DNA from 2 places in the Blautia hydrogenotrophica DSM 10507 genome. Region 2 is predicted to be linked to the other one. Evidence: predicted binding sites of a transcription regulator. Region 2 holds the regulator's gene; the other holds the start of a gene.
What was found. Region 2 encodes Rex, which represses fermentation and respiration genes when NADH is low (regulators of the CRP and FNR family bind a similar motif). Its sites were predicted from a motif close to ATTGTTAANTANTTAACAAT; they were not measured.
Positions count from the first base shown of each region.

Region 1: the regulator Rex is predicted to act here: its motif matches at 4,709-4,728, upstream of adhE (bifunctional acetaldehyde-CoA/alcohol dehydrogenase).

Region 1 is NZ_CP136423.1:349,744-356,211, reverse strand. It holds lysine riboswitch at 69-241, opposite strand; gene BLHYD_RS01720 (cob(I)yrinic acid a,c-diamide adenosyltransferase) at 563-1,063, opposite strand; gene BLHYD_RS01715 (single-stranded DNA-binding protein) at 1,672-2,298, opposite strand; gene typA (translational GTPase TypA) at 2,588-4,420, shown strand; gene adhE (bifunctional acetaldehyde-CoA/alcohol dehydrogenase) at 4,745-6,468, shown strand, end outside.
Region 2 is NZ_CP136423.1:1,669,592-1,682,350, reverse strand. It holds gene BLHYD_RS07810 (NAD(P)H-hydrate dehydratase) at 1-1,522, opposite strand, end outside; gene alr (alanine racemase) at 1-21, opposite strand, end outside; gene BLHYD_RS07805 (redox-sensing transcriptional repressor Rex) at 1,654-2,301, opposite strand; gene BLHYD_RS07800 (ABC-F family ATP-binding cassette domain-containing protein) at 2,666-4,576, shown strand; gene BLHYD_RS07795 (NADP-dependent isocitrate dehydrogenase) at 4,705-5,919, opposite strand; gene BLHYD_RS07790 (S8 family peptidase) at 6,031-6,867, opposite strand; gene BLHYD_RS07785 (YcxB family protein) at 7,180-7,725, opposite strand; gene BLHYD_RS07780 (CpsB/CapC family capsule biosynthesis tyrosine phosphatase) at 7,817-8,527, opposite strand; gene spoIVA (stage IV sporulation protein A) at 8,620-10,089, opposite strand; gene BLHYD_RS07770 (hypothetical protein) at 10,162-10,932, opposite strand; gene BLHYD_RS07765 (DUF6077 domain-containing protein) at 10,981-12,015, opposite strand; gene BLHYD_RS07760 ([FeFe] hydrogenase, group A) at 12,159-12,759, opposite strand, start outside.

The DNA.
Region 1 (6,468 bases), 1.3 Mb from region 2:
AGCTTTCCTATAACATAAAAAGAGGCCGACCTTTTGCCCGCCTCTAAAGAATCTAATCCATTATCTGATCTTTAGATAGCGCACCATCTTACGATGACAGTCACACAGCTCTTAACTGTATGCCCAAGAACCACCAAAACAGGCTGGCAATCCTTTCGGCGTTTTTTCCTTTCCTCTGTTTTCTTCTGTGCCTGCCACATCCAACAGATTACTAATAAAAAACGCAACCTCTATCTTTCTTAACTGTGATTTCTGTAACTATAGCATGCTTTCCGATGATTGTCAATGCATTTATTCCGAATTTCGTTTCACAATGGGATTTTAGGTTACAGTTCAGGGCTTCAATATCCCGCGAGTTGTTTTCGTACATTTTGTACAAAATCTAAGACATACTCGCGCCAAACTACTGTTTACAGCAGTTTGTGTGCATCGCATAGCGTGTTACTGCTCACGAACTGCAAGTGAGTGAACAGTAAGGATTTGGGCAGCTCCAAACCGACTGAGAATTTCTCCTGCGCAAGGCCACAAACGTGCGGTCCAGTTTTCACGGAATAAGCTGTTACTATTCTCTCTCCCGCAGTACTTTCGTCTCTAGAGTTGTGATACAGTCCACCATCGGCTGAATTTCCTGGGGCATGCAATCCCCAGTCAGAACCAGATGCATCTCATCCACCAGCTCCATGAGCTTCTTCAGTTCGTCCACGGTGATAATGCCATGATCCACAACTCCAAAAATTTCATCCAGAACCAGCAGATCACACTCCTCTGTAGCTATCACTTTTTTCGCAAAATTCAGCCCATTGAGAATATTTTTCTTCTCCTCTGCTTTCTCCTGTTCACTTAAATTTTCATAATAAATTTTGGACTTCTCAAATCGGAAAATTTTTAAGTCCAATGGACTCAAATCTTCGATAAACTCCAACTCACTGCTCTCTTTACCCTTGAGGAACTGTATGATAATCACACTCTTTCCCTGGGCACATGCCCGAACACTCTGACCGAGAGCTAGCGTAGATTTTCCTTTTCCAGTACCGCAGTACACTTCTACAAGACCTTTTTTCATCGCCATTCCTTCTTAATAATCATGTGTGGTTTATCTGCGGCTTTCCAAGCACACGGATAAATTCTTCTGTTGCTCTGAATTTTCCAGTCCTCGCATGTCGCTGTCCCTATCTCATGCAATACTCCATAACAAGGATAAAACTATAAGTATGTTTTATATTACAGCAAAATCCCTAAAAATGCAAGTATTGTGCCTGTTTATTGCCAAAATCAGGAAAAGCTGCATTACGGTTCAGGCCTCCAATATCCTGCGAGGTGTTTTTGTACATTTTGTACAAAATTCCCAAATATATTCGCGCCAAACTGCTGTTTGCAGCAGTTTGTGTGCATCGCGTAGCGTGTTACTGCTCACGAACCGCAAGTGAGTGAACAGTAACAAAGCTGCCTTCGCTCTCGCAGCGGCTTTCGCAAGCATGCTTGCTCCTTCCTCTGCCTTCGCTTCGGCGCATGGCCACACAGCTTTTCCTTACTTCCGTTCATCCATGCAGCTCGATTCCACTTCGCTCCATCTCGCTTCGGGACGTCGTCCCTATGCCTTCGCTCTCGCAGCAGCTTTCACAAGCATGCTTGCTCCTTCCTCTGCCTTCGCTTCGGCGCATGGCTGAACTGTTATTCCAAATATTCTAACTTGCTGACGGAGACTTCGTAGGCGGTTCGCTTTTCAGTTTCGTTCTCACCGATCTTTTTCATATAGTCGCGGCTTTGAATCCGCCCCCAAATCAGCACATGTCCGCCCACCTCAAAAGCTGACGCATAGCGTGCATTTCTTCCCCAGCATATGCAGGGTATGTAGTCAGACTTTCCATACGGACGATTGACAGCCAGCAAGAGATCTGCAATCTCTCTTCCCAGAGGTGTTTTTCGATAAACCGGCGGTTTGCAAATATAGCCGTCTAGAAAAATCTGGTTCACCGTCAGGGAATCGTCTTCCTCTTCCACAAAACTTAATTCTCTTACAAACACAGACAATACCAGCCGGTTTCTCTTTTCCTCATGCCGGTTATAAGAACGAAACTGTCCGTGCACCTGGATGTACTCGCCCACATAGTCCTGAGTCACATCCACAAGTCTCTCTGAGACCATCAGCGGAATTCTGTCTTCCGAGTCGCTCAGTCTTTTCACCAGCAGTTCCAATGTGTAGAACCCCTCTCCAAATACCTGGTGACTAAACGTAAATTCCGTTGAAATTTTTCCCATAATGGATACTTGATTGTTTTCAATAATCTTATCTGCCATGATTGATAGTTCCCCTTCCTCTTAATAGTACCATAGGTCATCTCTGACGGCATCGGCGATACCGTCCCCGTTTTTACGGTTTTCTATATATGTGTATTAACGGGATTGCATTTTTAGAACCAAAAATAATTTTTTTTTGAAGGACCTTGTAATCTTTAAAAAATATGGTACACTTTAGGGGTTGACTCCATTCAATAAGTAGAAAAATATTATGTACAGGTTCACTTTACATGCCTGTACCCTAACAATAGCAAGCAATTATCTGTTGTTAAAGAAAGGATATTAAATTATGAAAATCAAACGCGAAGACGTGAGAAACGTGGCGATTATTGCTCACGTTGACCATGGCAAAACTACCCTGGTAGACGAACTGTTAAAACAAAGCGGTGTGTTTCGGGAAAACCAGGAAGTCAAGGAACGTGTCATGGACTCCAATGATCTGGAAAGAGAACGTGGAATTACTATTCTCTCCAAAAACACTGCCGTCTATTATAAAAATACAAAAATCAATATTATAGATACACCTGGACATGCTGATTTCGGCGGCGAGGTTGAACGTGTCCTTAAAATGGTTGACGGCGTAATCCTTCTGGTGGATGCTTTTGAAGGTGCCATGCCACAAACAAAATTCGTGTTAAAAAAGGCCCTAGAGCTAGATCTACACGTGATTGTCTGTATCAACAAAATCGACCGGCCTGAGGCACGCCCCAACGAAGTCATCGACGAAGTTCTAGAACTGCTCATGGACTTGGAAGCTTCCGATGAACAACTGGACTGTCCTTTCCTTTATGCCTCAGCAAAAGCAGGACACGCCGTATTGGATTTAAATGACGCCCCTAAAAACATGGTTCCTCTCTTTGAGACCATCCTAAACTACATTCCTGCCCCAGAAGGAGACCCCGATGAGCCAACTCAGGTTCTGATCAGCACCATCGACTACAACGAGTATGTAGGCCGTATCGGCGTCGGAAAAGTAGAGCAAGGAACTATCCACGTCAACCAGGATGTCATTATTGTAAATGAACACAACCCTGATAAAAAAGCCCGGGTAAAAATCAGCAACCTCTACGAATTTGACGGTTTAAACAAAGTGGAAGTAAAAGAAGCCCAGATCGGTTCCATCGTCGCAATCTCCGGAATCGCAGATCTTCACATTGGAGATACCATCTGCGACCCAGAACATCCATCTCCGATTCCTTTCCAGAAGATCTCTGAGCCGACCATCTCCATGAATTTCATGGTCAACGATAGTCCTCTGGCGGGACTGGAAGGAAAATATGTTACCTCCCGTCATCTCCGCGACCGCTTGATGAGAGAGCTGAACACCGATGTCAGTCTTCGTGTGGAAGAGACTGACACCACAGAGTGTTTTAAAGTTTCCGGACGGGGCGAGCTCCACCTCTCCGTCCTGATCGAGAATATGCGCCGCGAGGGTTACGAGTTTGCAGTCAGCAAAGCAGAAGTTCTGTACCACGAGGATGAGCGCGGAAAGCGCCTGGAACCCATGGAAATCGCCTATATCGACGTTCCTGAAGAATTTTCAGGTTCCGTAATTCAAAAGCTCAGCGAGAGAAAGGGGGAGCTCCACGGAATGAGTCTGCTCAGTGACGGCTCCTCCCGCCTGGAATTCTCTATTCCGGCCCGCGGTTTAATCGGATTCCGCAATGAATTTCTGACGATCACAAAGGGAAATGGAGTCCTAAACACAATCTTCGATGGCTATGGTCCCTATAAAGGCGATCTTCAATACCGCAAACAAGGCTCTCTCATCGCATTTGAAGCCGGCGAGGCAGTTACTTACGGTCTTTTTTCAGCACAGGACAGAGGTACTCTTTTCATCGGCCCCGGTGAAAAAGTCTACTGTGGAATGGTAATCGGTCAGAACGGTAAAGCAGAGGACATTGAATTAAACGTATGCAAGACCAAACATCTTACAAATACTCGCTCATCCTCAGCCGACGAAGCTTTGAAACTGACTCCGCCTAAAATTTTGAGTCTCGAACAAGCTCTAGAATTCATAGATAACGACGAACTGCTAGAAGTAACCCCCACAAGCCTCAGAATCCGCAAACGGATTTTGGACCCTCGTGAGCGTAAACGTGCCAATATGAAAAATAAGTAATTACCTTCTCATCACTTAAAATAATTAAGTATTTTTATACTTTCAAAAGCCATCCATAATCTCATATCCTTTTTGATTGAGTATGGATGGTTTATTTTTCCTCAATATTGACATTTAATTAACGTTATCTTATTATCAATTATGTTATATTTTCTAAAATCTTATAATCAAATCCTTTAATTTTCATGTAAATAAAAACACTTTTTTTATTAATCAAACATTGTTAAATTGATATTGACTTTTTTCACAAGATATGTCTATAATAAGCCATACAATTCAGATATCCATTTAGACATTTAATTAACAATCTTGGGAGGATAAGTTATGGCAAAAAAAGAAACCACTACACCATTCATTGATTCTGTGGAAACATTAACCGCAAAAATGGAGGATATGCGGAAAGCTCAGAAAATCTTCTCTACCTACACACAAGAACAAGTAGATAAAATTTTTCTGGCGGCAGCTACTGCTGCAAATAAAGCACGAATTCCACTGGCAAAAATGGCTGTCGAGGAAAGCGGTATGGGCCTCGTGGAAGACAAAATCATCAAAAATCACTACGCTGCTGAATATGTATACAATGCTTATCGTCACACGAAGACCTGTGGTGTAATAGAGGAAGATCCTATATATGGAATCAAAAAAATCGCAGAGCCTGTAGGGTTGATTGCAGCAGTTATCCCTACTACTAATCCTACTTCTACAGCGATATTTAAGACTCTTATTGCATTGAAAACTAGAAATGCCATCATCATCAGCCCACATCCAAGAGCTAAAAAATGTACTGCTGAGGCTGCCAAAATCGTTCTTGACGCTGCTGTGGCAGCAGGTGCTCCTGAGGGTATTATCGGATGGATTGACGTACCGTCCTTGGAACTGACAAATCAGGTTATGAAAGATGCAGACCTCATTCTGGCAACTGGAGGCCCCGGCATGGTAAAAGCTGCCTACTCATCCGGCAAACCAGCTGTGGGAGTAGGCCCTGGAAATACACCTGTCATCATCGACGATACTGCGGATATTCGAATGGCTGTTAACTCTGTCATTCACTCAAAGACTTTTGACTACGGTATGATCTGTGCTTCCGAGCAGTCCGTGACCGTCCTGGAATCCGTATACGATCAGGCCAAAGCTGAATTTCTCAGAAGAGGCTGTTACTTCCTGAATCCAGAAGAGCTGGATAAGGTTCGCTCCACCATCTTAATCAATGGCGCATTGAATGCGAAAATTGTCGGACAGCCCGCCCCAGTAATCGCTTCCATGGCTGGCATCAAAGTACCAGATAATACAAAAATTCTAATAGGTGAAGTGGAATCTGTCGATATCTCCGAACCTTTTGCTCATGAGAAATTATCCCCAGTATTAGCTATGTATAAGGCTAAGACCTTCGATGAAGCGTTAGAAAAAGCAGCACAACTCGTGGCAGACGGCGGATATGGACATACATCCTCACTTTACGTAAATGTAAACGAAAAAGAGAAAATCGCAAAACACTCCGACGCTATGAAGACTTGCCGTATTCTGATTAACACTCCGTCTTCACAAGGTGGTATCGGAGATCTGTATAATTTCAAGCTGGAGCCTTCTTTGACTTTAGGTTGCGGTTCCTGGGGTGGAAACTCTGTCTCCGCAAACGTAGGAGTAAAACATCTTCTAAACATCAAGACCGTGGCAGAAAGGAGAGAGAATATGCTGTGGTTCCGCGCACCTGAGAAAGTTTATTTCAAGAAAGGCTGTACGCCGGTAGCTCTCGACGAATTAGGTACTATTATGCACAAAAAGAGAGCATTTATTGTAACAGACAGCTTCCTCTACAAAAATGGATATACCCAAAAAATTGAAGCAAAATTAGACGAAATGGGCATTGTCCACACCTGCTTCTACGATGTAGCTCCAGACCCAACTTTAGCCAGCGCAAAGGCAGGAGCAGCCGCAATGCGTGCATTTGAACCTGACTGTATCATCGCTCTGGGCGGTGGTTCCGCAATGGATGCCGGTAAAGTAATGTGGGTGCTTTACGAACATCCCGATGCAAACTTTGATGATAT
Region 2 (12,759 bases):
TGTTCGACTGTTTTTCTCCATTTTTATCAACTCCTCGTTTGAAAACTTCAGGCAAGGCTCCAATGATATCCTGTGCCGTCATGCTTCTGTCTCCTTTTCTGCCACAAGCCACATCTCCTGCGCATCCATGCAGGTACACTGCCAGTGCTGCCATATGCGCTGGGTCCTCTCCCACCGCTAACAAAGCAGCTGTAATACCTGTCAACACGTCTCCGCTTCCTGCCGTGGCCATCCCTGAGTTTCCGCTTAAATTCACCCACGATCTCCCGTCCGGAACAGCTATCACCGTCCGCGCATCTTTGAGCACGCAGATTACCTGATGCCTTTTCGCAAATTCATCGGCTGAGTGAAACGGTTCTCTTTGAATCTCTTCCAACGTTTTACCCGTCATTCTCGACATCTCCATCAGATGCGGCGTGAACACACAAGTCTTCGGCAGCTTCTTCGCCCAGTGGGGATTTTTACCAAAAAGATTCAGAGCATCTGCGTCCAGCACCAAAGGTTTCGCACAATTTTCCAGTAAAAATTGCAACAGACTACACTCTTGAGGGCCTTGACCAAGTCCTGGACCGGCCGCTACCACATCGCACCACTCCAAATCCTCTTTAAGCATCTGAAAATCTGCCTGTCCCTCAGCATAAGTAGACAACAGTGCCTCCGGTAACAAAGTCTGCAAAATCTCCCTGTTCTCCTGTGCAGTATGAATCTTTACCATTCCTGCCCCGCTGCGCAGACAAGCGCTTGCACATAGATAGGCCGCTCCCGCCATCTGCCTAGAACCTGCCAGAAACAGTACTTTTCCAAAGCTTCCCTTGTTTCCGTTCTCTGCTCTTTTCGGCAGCAGACACCTCACATCCTGCCATTCCACCGCGTGCGTGTACGCCTCGGGAGTCTCATTTTTTCTCTCATAGATGCCGATGTCGGCCACACACGTCTCACCAGCCCATTCACATCCCGGATAGAGACAGAGCCCTTTTTTGAGAAACGCAAAAGTCACCGTCTCATCAGCCCTCACCGCGTGGCCCAGAATGCGGCCACTGTCTGAACACAGCCCAGAGGGGACATCCACCGCAACCTTACGTGCAAAAGTCTGATTGATCTGTTTTATCGCTTCTAGATAAAATCCAGTCACATTCCTAGACAGGCCCACCCCAAAAATTGCATCCACAATAGTAGTATATTCATTCCAGGATGGGTTATTAACCAAAGAAACACAATATTTTTTCGCAATCTCCAATTGCTGCCTTAATTCTGGGGAATATCGCTGTTCTTCTCCTAGACAGCACACGTTTACGTCGTAGCCTTTCAGATGAAGAATTCGCCCCACAGCCACACCATCTGCGCCATTGTTGCCAGTTCCACAGACTACCAAAACACACTTCAAAGTCTCGGCTTTTTTCTCCAACGCATCAACCACCGCAAGAGCAGCTCTCTCCATCAATATCAACGATGGCATCTTCATCTCTTCTATCGCATATTGATCCAATTCTTTTGCCTGAACACTACTTACAACTGTCTTCATCCGTCCTGCCTCCTTTTCACCGCAGGTCATCTACTGTAATATACCCGCAGCAACTTTTCATAAAATTCCCCTCACAGGAAAAGCTGCTGCAGGCCTCTCTCACATTTGTGACACCATACAGCAGCTTATTCTTATTTCTCTTTGTGGTCTCTCGTATATTTGCTCAAATTATAAGAAAGCGTCATCAGGCTCTCTGACAGATGTACATTCTCCACAATGACATCTTCCGGCACATCCAAATCAATATGAGCAAAATTCCATATCGCTTTGATCCCATTTTTCACTAATATTTCCGCCATATCTGCTGCCCGATTCTTAGGAAGTGTTAAAACTGCAATCTCCACTTTTTTTTCTTTTAAGAAAAAGGGCAAGTCACTGATCATCTTGATCTCAATTCCACGAACTCCCATACCTTCCAGCACCGGATTAATATCAAAAATCCCGACCAGTTCAAATCCCCGCTTTTCAAAGTCTACATAGTTCGCAAGAGCCTGTCCCAAGTTACCGGCACCTAAGATAATCATCGGATGCAGTATGTCCAAACCTAAGATTTTTCCAATCTCGGTGTACAAATATTTCACGTTATATCCATACCCCTGCTGTCCAAACCCGCCAAAATTATTTAGATCCTGCCGGATCTGAGAAGCCGTCACCTTCATCTTTTTACTCAGGTCATTGGAAGATATACGCTCCACACCCTCTTCAATCAACTCACCTAAATATCGGTAATATCTTGGCAATCGTTTGATCACTGCTTTGGAAATTTCTTTTTCTTCCACCAGTCATCCCTCCTTACGATATAGAACAATTATATATAGCTGACAAAATATTGTCAATCCTATCCCGCAATTTCGTTAAATATTTTGTAACTATTCAGCCATGCGACTGATAAGAACAAAAATCCGGAGCAAGCTTGCTTGCAGAGGAGATTTGCCCTTATCAGGCATATGGCGCTTAGCCATAAGCGAGGATTTCGCCGCATATGCGGCGATATAAGCTGCACAGCAGCTAATCTGAGCTGTTATGGCTGAATAGTTACAATATTTTAAGCCGCACACCTCAGATGTTCTCCTAAGTATATTGTGTTTTCTGTTTTTTTCGCTATAATGATACTGTATGTTACGTAAAAATTGGAGGTTTACTATGATTTTAGCATGTCAAAACATTCATAAAGCTTTCGGTGAGAATCTCATTCTCGAAAATGCCTCTTTTCATATAGAAGAGCGGGAGAAAGCCGCCCTGATCGGAAACAATGGCGCTGGAAAAACTACTCTTTTGCGCCTCATCATAAGAGAACTGCCGACAGATTCCGGGGAAGTCATCCTTGCCAAAGACAAAACTCTAGGGTATCTAGCACAGTACCAGGAGGTCGCTACAGATCTTACTGTCTATGATGAGCTTCTGACCACCAAGCAATATATTTTGGACTTAGAAGACCAGATACGCCAGTTAGAACGACACATGAAACATGCCACAGGCAGCGAATTAGAAAGCATGATGGACACCTATACCCGTCTCACCCACAGTTTTGAACTGGAAAACGGCTATGCCTACCGCAGTGAGATTACAGGTGTCTTAAAGGGATTGGGATTTGAAGAAGCCGACTTTCAAAAACAGGTTACCACACTCTCAGGTGGGCAAAAAACCCGGGTAGCTCTCGGTAAACTGCTTCTGAGCCAACCTGATATTCTCCTGTTGGATGAGCCCACCAACCACCTGGATATGGACTCTATAAGGTGGTTAGAGACGTATCTTTTGAACTATCCCGGAGCAGTGCTCATTGTCTCCCATGACCGCTATTTTCTAGATAGAGTTGTCACGAAAGTCGTAGAGATCGAAAACGCTCAGATACGCACTTACATGGGAAACTATTCGGACTACAGTGAAAAAAAGGCCCAGATTCGAGACGCCCAGTACAAGGCATACCTAAATCAACAGCAGGAAATTCGTCACCAGAAAGCAGTCATCGCCAAGCTGCGTTCCTTTAACCGTGAGAAATCCATCCGCCGCGCTGAGAGTCGCGAAAAAATGCTGGATAAAATTCAGGTCTTAGACAAGCCTGTCATGGAACAAGAGCGAATGCGTATCCAACTGGAACCTCGGACGATCAGCGGGAATGATGTGTTGGCCGTGGAAGGTTTGACCAAATCCTTTCCCGGACAAAAACTTTTCTCAGAACTCTCTTTTGAGATCAAGCGAGGAGAAAGAGTCGCTCTCATCGGCAGCAATGGCACCGGAAAGACCACGATACTAAAAATTATCAATGGACTAGTAAGCGCCGACGCTGGAAAAATCAACCTGGGCTCAAAAGTACAAATTGGATATTATGACCAGGAGCACCATGTACTGCACTCGGAAAAATCCATATTTCAAGAAATTTCTGACACCTATCCGACTCTGACTGAGACGCAGATTCGCAACATGCTAGCCGCGTTTTTGTTTACTGGAGATGACGTCTTCAAACCTATCTCCTCTTTGTCAGGTGGGGAAAAAGGACGAGTATCCCTGGCAAAATTAATGCTGTCCGAGGCCAACTTTTTGATTTTGGATGAGCCGACAAACCATCTGGACATCGCCTCCAAAGAAATTTTAGAGGAAGCTTTGAATAGTTATACAGGTACCGTTTTTTGTGTGTCTCATGACCGGTATTTTATCAATCAGACGGCCACCCGCATTTTAGATTTAACCAATCAAAGCCTTGTCAATTACATAGGAAACTATGATTACTATCTGGAAAAGCAAGAAGAACTGACACAAAAATACGCTCCCGCCTTCACCCAGCAGACAGCCACAAAAGAAATCTCTCAGACCAAGCTCAGCTGGCAGCAGAAAAAAGAAGAGCAGGCCAGACAGAGAAAATTGGAAAACGAGCTGAAAAAAACGGAGCAAAGAATTGAAGAACTGGAAACCAGGGATCAGGAGATTGATGAGACTTTGGCGCTGCCGGAAGTCTGTACCAACGTAGCCGAATGTCTGAAGCTGAGCAGAGAAAAAGAAAAAATAGCCCAGGAGTTGGAGATTTTATACGAACGCTGGGAAGAACTTGCCCAGTAAAGAGAAAATGGTAAGACTACTTTCGCTTTCAGGCGCAGCAAATTCTTTCCTGTCACAATGAGACCTCAAAAGGCCATCTGTCTATGAATGAAGTTGACAGATGGCCTTTTCCATATCAAAATTTCTTTTTATTCCGCCAGCAGTTTTTCCAGTTCTCCCCTCACCGCCTGGATAAATGCCTCACTGTTCAGCACCACCGGATTTTCCAGAGTGGTAATCAGCGCCAAATCCTTAGTCATCCGTCCTGACTCGATGGTGGCGATGGTCGCCTGTTCCAGTTTGCCGGCAAAGTCGGATAAAACATGATTTCCATCCAGCTCGCCTCGCTTTCTCAGAGCCCCTGTCCAGGCAAAAATTGTCGCCACAGAGTTTGTGGAAGTCTCTTCCCCTTTCAGATGTCTGTAATAATGGCGCTGAACTGTCCCGTGAGCAGCCTCATACTCGTAATATCCATGAGGTGAAACCAGCACAGAAGTCATCATCGCCAGAGAACCAAAAGCTGAAGAGACCATATCGCTCATCACGTCCCCGTCATAATTTTTGCAGGCCCAGATAAATCCACCTTTCGCCTTCATCACGCGGGCCACAATATCATCGATCAGACTGTAGAAATAAGTAAGCCCTTGTGCCCGGAATTTTTCCTTGAATTCTTTCTCATAAATCTCCTCAAAAATATTCTTAAAACGTGCATCGTAAGTCTTTGAGATCGTATCCTTACAGCCGAACCACAAGTCTTGCTTCGTATCCAACGCATAAGAAAAGCAACTTCTGGCAAAACTCTCCACGGAGGCATCCAGATTGTGCATTCCCATCAGTACTCCGGAGTTTTTAAATTCCTGAATCAGCATTCTTTTCTCAGAACCGTCCTCCCCGGTAAACACAAGCTCTGCTTTTCCCGGTTTTTCAATAGAAAGCTCTGTATTTTTATAGATATCTCCATACGCATGACGTGCGATTGTAATCGGCTTCTCCCAATTCTTTACACAAGGTTCAATCCCTTTTACTACAATTGGAGTCCGAAACACGGTCCCATCCAAAATCGCCCGAATCGTGCCGTTAGGGCTTTTCCACATTTTCTTAAGCTGATACTCATCCATCCTGGCGTGATTTGGCGTGATCGTCGCGCATTTTACAGCTACTCCATATTTCTTTGTAGCTTCTGCTGCCTGTACAGTGATCTGATCGTCGGTCTCATCCCGCTTTTTTAAACCCAAATCATAGTATTCTGTATTCAGCTCCACAAAAGGAAAAAGCAACTCTTCTTTGATCTTCTGCCAAAGAATCCGAGTCATCTCATCTCCATCCATCTCCACCAACGGAGTCTGCATCTTAATTTTATCCATCTTCCGCGTATCCTCCTTTATTTTATCCAGCCGGCAAGACCGTCAAAACCTCACCAGATTTTTCACTGACTCTTATTGTATCCGAGAATCGGACATTCGTCAATTTTTTCCTCAGCGTTCCAAAAACTTTTTCAAGTTGAATACCCCTCTGCCCTGCTGATTGTGAGACAGTCCCATATCATCTACACTCTCCAACAGTATTTTTTTCACCTGCACATTCGTCAAATCCGGATGCTTTTCCAGAAGCAGCGCGATTGCTCCCGAGATCAAAGGCGTGGACATCGAAGTCCCACTCTTTATTCCATAACCATTTTTGGAGCCAGGTGTACAAGCGACGATATGACTCCCAGGAGCCACTAAATCCGGCTTGCAGACACATTCAAAAGTCGGTCCACGCCCTGAAATTCCGCTTTTTCCCAGAAGCAGATCACTAGAACCCACCGTTATAATTTTCCGGCTGCTGCCCGGAGATGTCACACTGCCTGGATTTGGACCTCTGTTTCCCGCAGCAGCCACCACAATCAGTCCACTGTCCCAGGCTCTCTCCACCCCTTGTATCAGCACATCATTCTGGGAGGTATGATCGTAGGTGGTTCCCACAGAGATATTCACAATGCGAATCCCATATTCTTCCTTATTGCGAATCACCCAGTCCAGCGCTTTTAATACATCCTCTTTTCTTCCATTGCCATTCCGGTCTAGAACTTTCATTCCAATCAAAAGACAGCCCGGCGCAACTCCTCTGTATTTCCCACCAGATGCCTCTCCACTCCCCGCCAAAATGCCACAGACATGCGTTCCGTGACCATTGTCATCATAGGGAAATTCCCTCTGGTTAATATAGTCATAAAAGGCGACAATACGCCTACTCAAATCCATATGAGGATAAATTCCCGTATCCAGCACAGCTACACAGACACCTTTGCCTGTATAACTCAGATTTTCCATATTGCCACATCCTCAATTTCCGTCTCTCTTTACTATATGAAAAATCACGTCCCATGTTTCGTTTTCAAATAAGTATAAGCTGCGGATTGCTCCGTGCATCGCACTCCCTTATCCCCTCAATCTTAAGAGGTACAGTCCCACTTTGCGCGCAACCGCAAAGCGGTAAAATCCCTCATTGCGGCGTGCGCATCCACAGCGGAGCGTTAATGTGATAGGAAATGACTTTCACGCATTAGCGTGACAAGGTCTTTCCTATCACATTAAAAATCGGAAGCGCACAGAGACTTTCCTGACATCGCTTCCGACTAAAAATCATTTATTCTTTTTTTCCTGAGAGGGCTGCTTTATCACAGAATCCATAAATTTCGAAAATTCCATGCTGTCCCCTCTTTCAAAATCCTCTTTTTTTACCCAATAGACCACATCTTCAGCCTGAAAAAAATATCCATCCTCCATCTCACGGTAGTCTCTCACCTGTTTATAAGAGATCGAACGGTAATTGTCTCCCCATCCATATTGGAATCCTTTTTTGTAAAAATAAAAATTCGCTTTGATCATCTGGTCTTTTTTGTCTTTCAAAATCTTTCTGGTATGATGGTAAGGCTGTAGCACAATCAACACCATCGACGCCACAACAGCCACCGCCAAAACTATGCTGATGGATTTCGCTGAAATTCCAAAGAAAGCCACATTCTGCCCTTCGCTAGTACTTGACCAGTACAACAAAACCAAAGACGCCACCAAAGCCACCACTGCGGCGATAAAAAACATTCTCCTTGTCTTTTCATTTGCCAGCTTTTGCATCCTCAGGACATCTTTCTTTTGATAGACCGTCCGCACCTTATATAACGCTGTCATCTTTTGTTCCTCCGTTTCCCCTTGATGGTGATATTACCATCATATCACTTTGAGCAAAATTTCTCAACTATTTCCAAAATAGATACTTTTCTCACCGAAGTACAATCCTCCTTGGATTTTCTACAAAAATTTCTCTGGCATAGTCCTCCCCCATCTTCTTTATGACATAGTCCACACAAGGTTTGATAATGGGTCTGCGTATGTCAATTCTATGGGCATCCGTGCCTACAAAATGCAGCAAATCCTCTTTCATCAGTTTCTTACAAAAGCGTTTGACATTTCTTCCACCATCTCCGATAATGCTGCCTGCGTTTACCTGTATAAAAGCCCCCATATCCACAATTTCTTCCAAAAAATCCCAGTCTGCACAGACATCCGTATATCTCTCTATATGGGCGATAATCGGAAGGTACCCGTTTCTCAACAAATCATCCAAGCTCTCCTTGACATATTCCGTGCTCACATCATAGCGATACTCCGCAAGAACATACCTGGAGCTAGCCATACAGGGCCTTTCTTTCGCGCGCAACATTCTCACCATTCCGTCGTCCACATGGTATTCACAGCCAAGAAACAGCTGAATGCCTATCTTTTTTCCGATTTCCCTCAGCCGCAAAAACTGTTTGAGAATCTGCTCCATAGAAGTCTCAAACATGTCTCGACGAAAATGGGGGGTCACAATAATATAGCGGACCCCCTGTCTGTATTCCATTTTCAACATTTTTATTGCCTCATCCATATCTCTAGCCCCATCATCTACATAAGGCACAAGATGGCAATGTATATCAAACAGTCCTCGCATTTTTATCCTTCCTAACCAGTTTTAATCATACAGCCAAAGTAATCATAGCCTAGTTCTTTGAGGATTTCAAGGCTTTCCACAGAATTCTCACATTAAATAATAATGCATACCAGTCCGCCTTTGCTGTCATTGACAATTTTCTGCATAGTATCTTGAAGCTTCACCTGGCTCTCTTCACTGATCGCTGCGATTTTCGTGCGGATTCCATCCTCCACCAACTGCTCAATGGATTTTCCAAAAATATTTGTCTCCCAAATACTCTCTCCCCGCGACTCACTCTCCTGAATATAAGAAATCAAGTCCTTCGCCTGTTCCTCCGTTCCCACAATCGGCGCGATCTCCGTCTCGATATTTGCTTTTATCATGTGAATAGAGGGACTTTTCGACTTCATCTTCACCCCATATTTATTTCCTTGTTTAATCACAGACGGTTCCTCCATCTGAATCTCTTCTAACTTCGGAATCACAACACCATAGCCACAGCCTCTGACTGCTTCCATTGCCGACTGCACCTGACTGTACTCTTCTTTCATTTTCGCGAATTCTTTCATCGTGTGTACCAATTCATACTCGCTTTCCATAGGAATCCCTGTCATCTGGCTTAACATCTGATAATAAAATTCTTCCTTGATCTGTACACGTACCTTGACAACTCCTGTGGCCAAGTCCACCTTTTCCAACAGAGTCTCCTGTACGTATGGACCTTCTAGCTGAACGGTCTCCTGTGAAATATCCCGAATTTTATGCATTTTCTCCATCAGACTGCGAATCTGGTTCAACAACTGATTTTTTAATTCCTGGTCCGATGGAAGCATCTCCACCCACTTCGGTATAAAAAATTGAATTTGACAAACTGGAAATTCATAGAGTACCTTTTCTAAAATCCGCACCACATCTTCCCTGCGCAGTTGTTCACAGTTGGCTGTCACCGTACAAACCTGATATTTTTCTTCGATCTGCCGGGCCAGCTTTAAAGTATCTTCCTGGTATGGTTTCTGGGAATTCACCAAAACCAAAAACGGCTTGCCCTGTTTTTTCAGCTCCTGGATCGTCCTCTCCTCTGCCGGGATATAATTCTCCCTGGGGATCTCCCCAAATGACCCATCCTTTGTGACCACGAGACCAATCGTGGAATGTTCTTGAATCACCTTTTGAGTCCCAGTCTCCGCAGCTTCATGGAATGGAATTTCTTTGGCAGCCCAAGGTGTCTTCACCATGCGTTCTTTGCCCTCTTCCATATTTCCCGCTGCATCCTGAACCAAAAAACCGACACAATCAATGAGTCTAACTTTCACCTGAGTATCCTGACTTAAGGTAACACTCACCGCATCTTTCGGTATGAATTTAGGCTCCACAGTGGTAATCAGCTTTCCTGAACCGCTCAAAGGCAACTGGTCCTGCACTTCTTTTCTCTGTTCTTCCTCTAGTACTGGCAATGCCATCTGTTCCATAAAGCGCCGGATAAAAGTAGATTTTCCAGTACGGACAGGGCCGACAACCCCTATGTAAATCTCGCCTTTTGTGCGGGCTTGTATATCTTTGTACACTTGAAAATTGTCCATAATAAATCCCCCTTGCACATCCTGCAATACGATGTATTGCTATAGTTTATGCAAAGGGGAATCCCATTATTCCTAAATCGACGGGTCCCGGAAAATATAGTAGTCATCCACATTGCCAAGACATTCATAGCCATAGTTCAAAAATATCTGCACCTTTGACGAATCTCTCAGCTCAGGTACCAAGTATTTCCAGCCTCCCTTTTTTCCACAGTAGATGACCATTTTTACATTTACATCTGGAGCCATTATGTTTTCATAAAGTGTCCTCTTGTACCATCCTCCGGCACCCTTTCCTCCCCTGCCATAGGGCATTCGGATTCCCGCGTCATATACCCTCACATAAGTGGCGATAGACTCTGTAGTCGCCATTCGTATCTCCCCATCAGGCTGATCCTGACGCAGAAGATCGCAAATTCTCTCCACTTGCTCCGGTACTTCCTCAGCGTTGGCTGACAGCTCATAAGCCCCATGAAAATATACATTTCTCCCGCAAAATACAATCGCCACTGCCAGCAATGCCACTATAAAACCATTCGCAAACCCTCCCTGAAACTTCTGCACGAATGAAGTACACGCCGCCGCAATCAAAAACATCGCTGGCAACAGCCAGAGTACTCTCCAGTACACCATTTCTCCGATACAAGCACTGATGACTTTTGCAGTATACGGAAAAAAGTACAAAAACAAGAATACCACTGTATATCCCGCCAAGGCTTTTCGATTCTTTCTCTCTCCCGGAAAAAGTAAAAGATATAGAAAACTGACAGCGGTCAGAATACTTCCGTAACCCTCACCCCAATAAGACTGCCAAGTTTCCGCCGATATCCGCAACATTTCCTCCATCTTCTCGCCCCCTCATTGCAACCATACTCCTTCTTTTTCTGTCGACTCTCAACCTTTTAGGACTAGTAAAATGTAAACCATCCCTAAGAGCAGGCACGGCAGAATACACAAGAAAGCCTTGCCGACTCTCATCCATTTCCACTCCAAAACTCCGTATAAAAACGCAAAAATCCCCACCATGACCGGCACTAGCATAATTCCCATACTTGAGGCCAGGCATGCCGCCATACAAAAAAATCCTAAAACCCACCAGGAAATCTCCCGTGTCGCCTCTCGAAAAAGCTCCAAACAAAGATAAAAGATCACCGGCAATAACACTGACGCCAAAAATGCTTTTCCTTGCCAAATCCGTACTAAAAAAAAGGTAGACGAAGTGTACACGCTATAGTAAAAACTCATCTGAATTAATGCACAGAATAGCAAAAACTGCCCCTGGGCCCTCGTATTCTTTTGAAATAACGTTTTACCCAGCAGATAATAAGCTGTATAGGCCAATACATAAAAAATAATCGGAAAAATTCTGTGGGCCATGACAGCAGGATGTATCCCTGTCAATTCACTCATTACAGATAGATAAATGGGAAACGGCGACAATATATAGCGAGTGGGTATTCCCTGATATTCCCCTCCCGTATAAGGATTGATCTGATACAGAGAATCCTCTTGCAGCGTCGTCGTCGCAGTCCCCACATAGAATGCATCGTCTGCATCCATATGTGCTCCAAATACGGACACGGCAATTTGAAACGCGATGACCAGCAACGCTATCCAAAAATAGATTGTGGAGATCTTCGCAGACTTAAAAAAAAGCAAAAGCTGCACTTTTCTTCCCACAATACTTCTGACAATTCCCCAAAGAGCCGCTCCTACTGCGACCACCACCCAAATCCACACTAGCCGATGAAATGGCTGTCTAAGGAAAGTCATCGTCAAAATCAGCAACTCAGACACAGCAAACAATAAGCCATACCCAAACAAAAAAGCTGCTGCCCAGATATTCTCTTTTCTATGTTTTGTAAAGATCAGCCCAGCTGCCGTTGGGACGATTCCTCCCCAAAGCAGCGTCTGCAGACAACTCGCCATATTCTTCTTTCCTCACTTCTTACTTCTGCACGATTTTACCATAAAACCCCATTCCGAGACAAGACAGAATTTACTGCCTCCCACCACACCAAAAAGGCGGGGCAATTTTTCATTGCCCCGCTTTTTTACTTTTCCAACTACTATCAATAACTATCGTTGTGCAATAATTCGTGTTCTTTTCCCTTCAGCAGACCATTGTACAGCTCCAGCACCAGAGGATTTTCATCAGACTTTTTGATAATCATCGTGTTGTCCGCATTATATAACCCTTTGGCTCTGGCTGCTTTGGTCCTCTCGCCGGCTCTGGTCGGCTGGCCACCACCCATGATACATCCACGTCTACAAGCCATAACCTCGATGAGATGATACTCTTTCTCACCGGATTTCACCTGTTCCATTACTGTGCGTGCATTGCCCAAGCCGTTAACTACGCAAATTTTCACTTCCATACCATTGTAAGGTACGGAGAACTCTTTGATTCCCTCTTCCCCTCGTACGCCGCAGGAAGCAATATTCTCAATCGTAGTCTTGCTGTGGTCTGGATTCAGGCGTCTTAACACTGCCTCGGTCACACCGCCGGTGACTCCAAAAATCACACCGCCACCAGAACCAAATCCAAATGGCATATCACAGGCTTCTGGCTCCGCAGCCGCAAAATCAATTCCTGAAGTCCGAATCATTCGAATTAGCTCTGTGGTCGTGATCACAATATCCGTGTCCTTTTCCCCTTTTGTATAGCTGTTT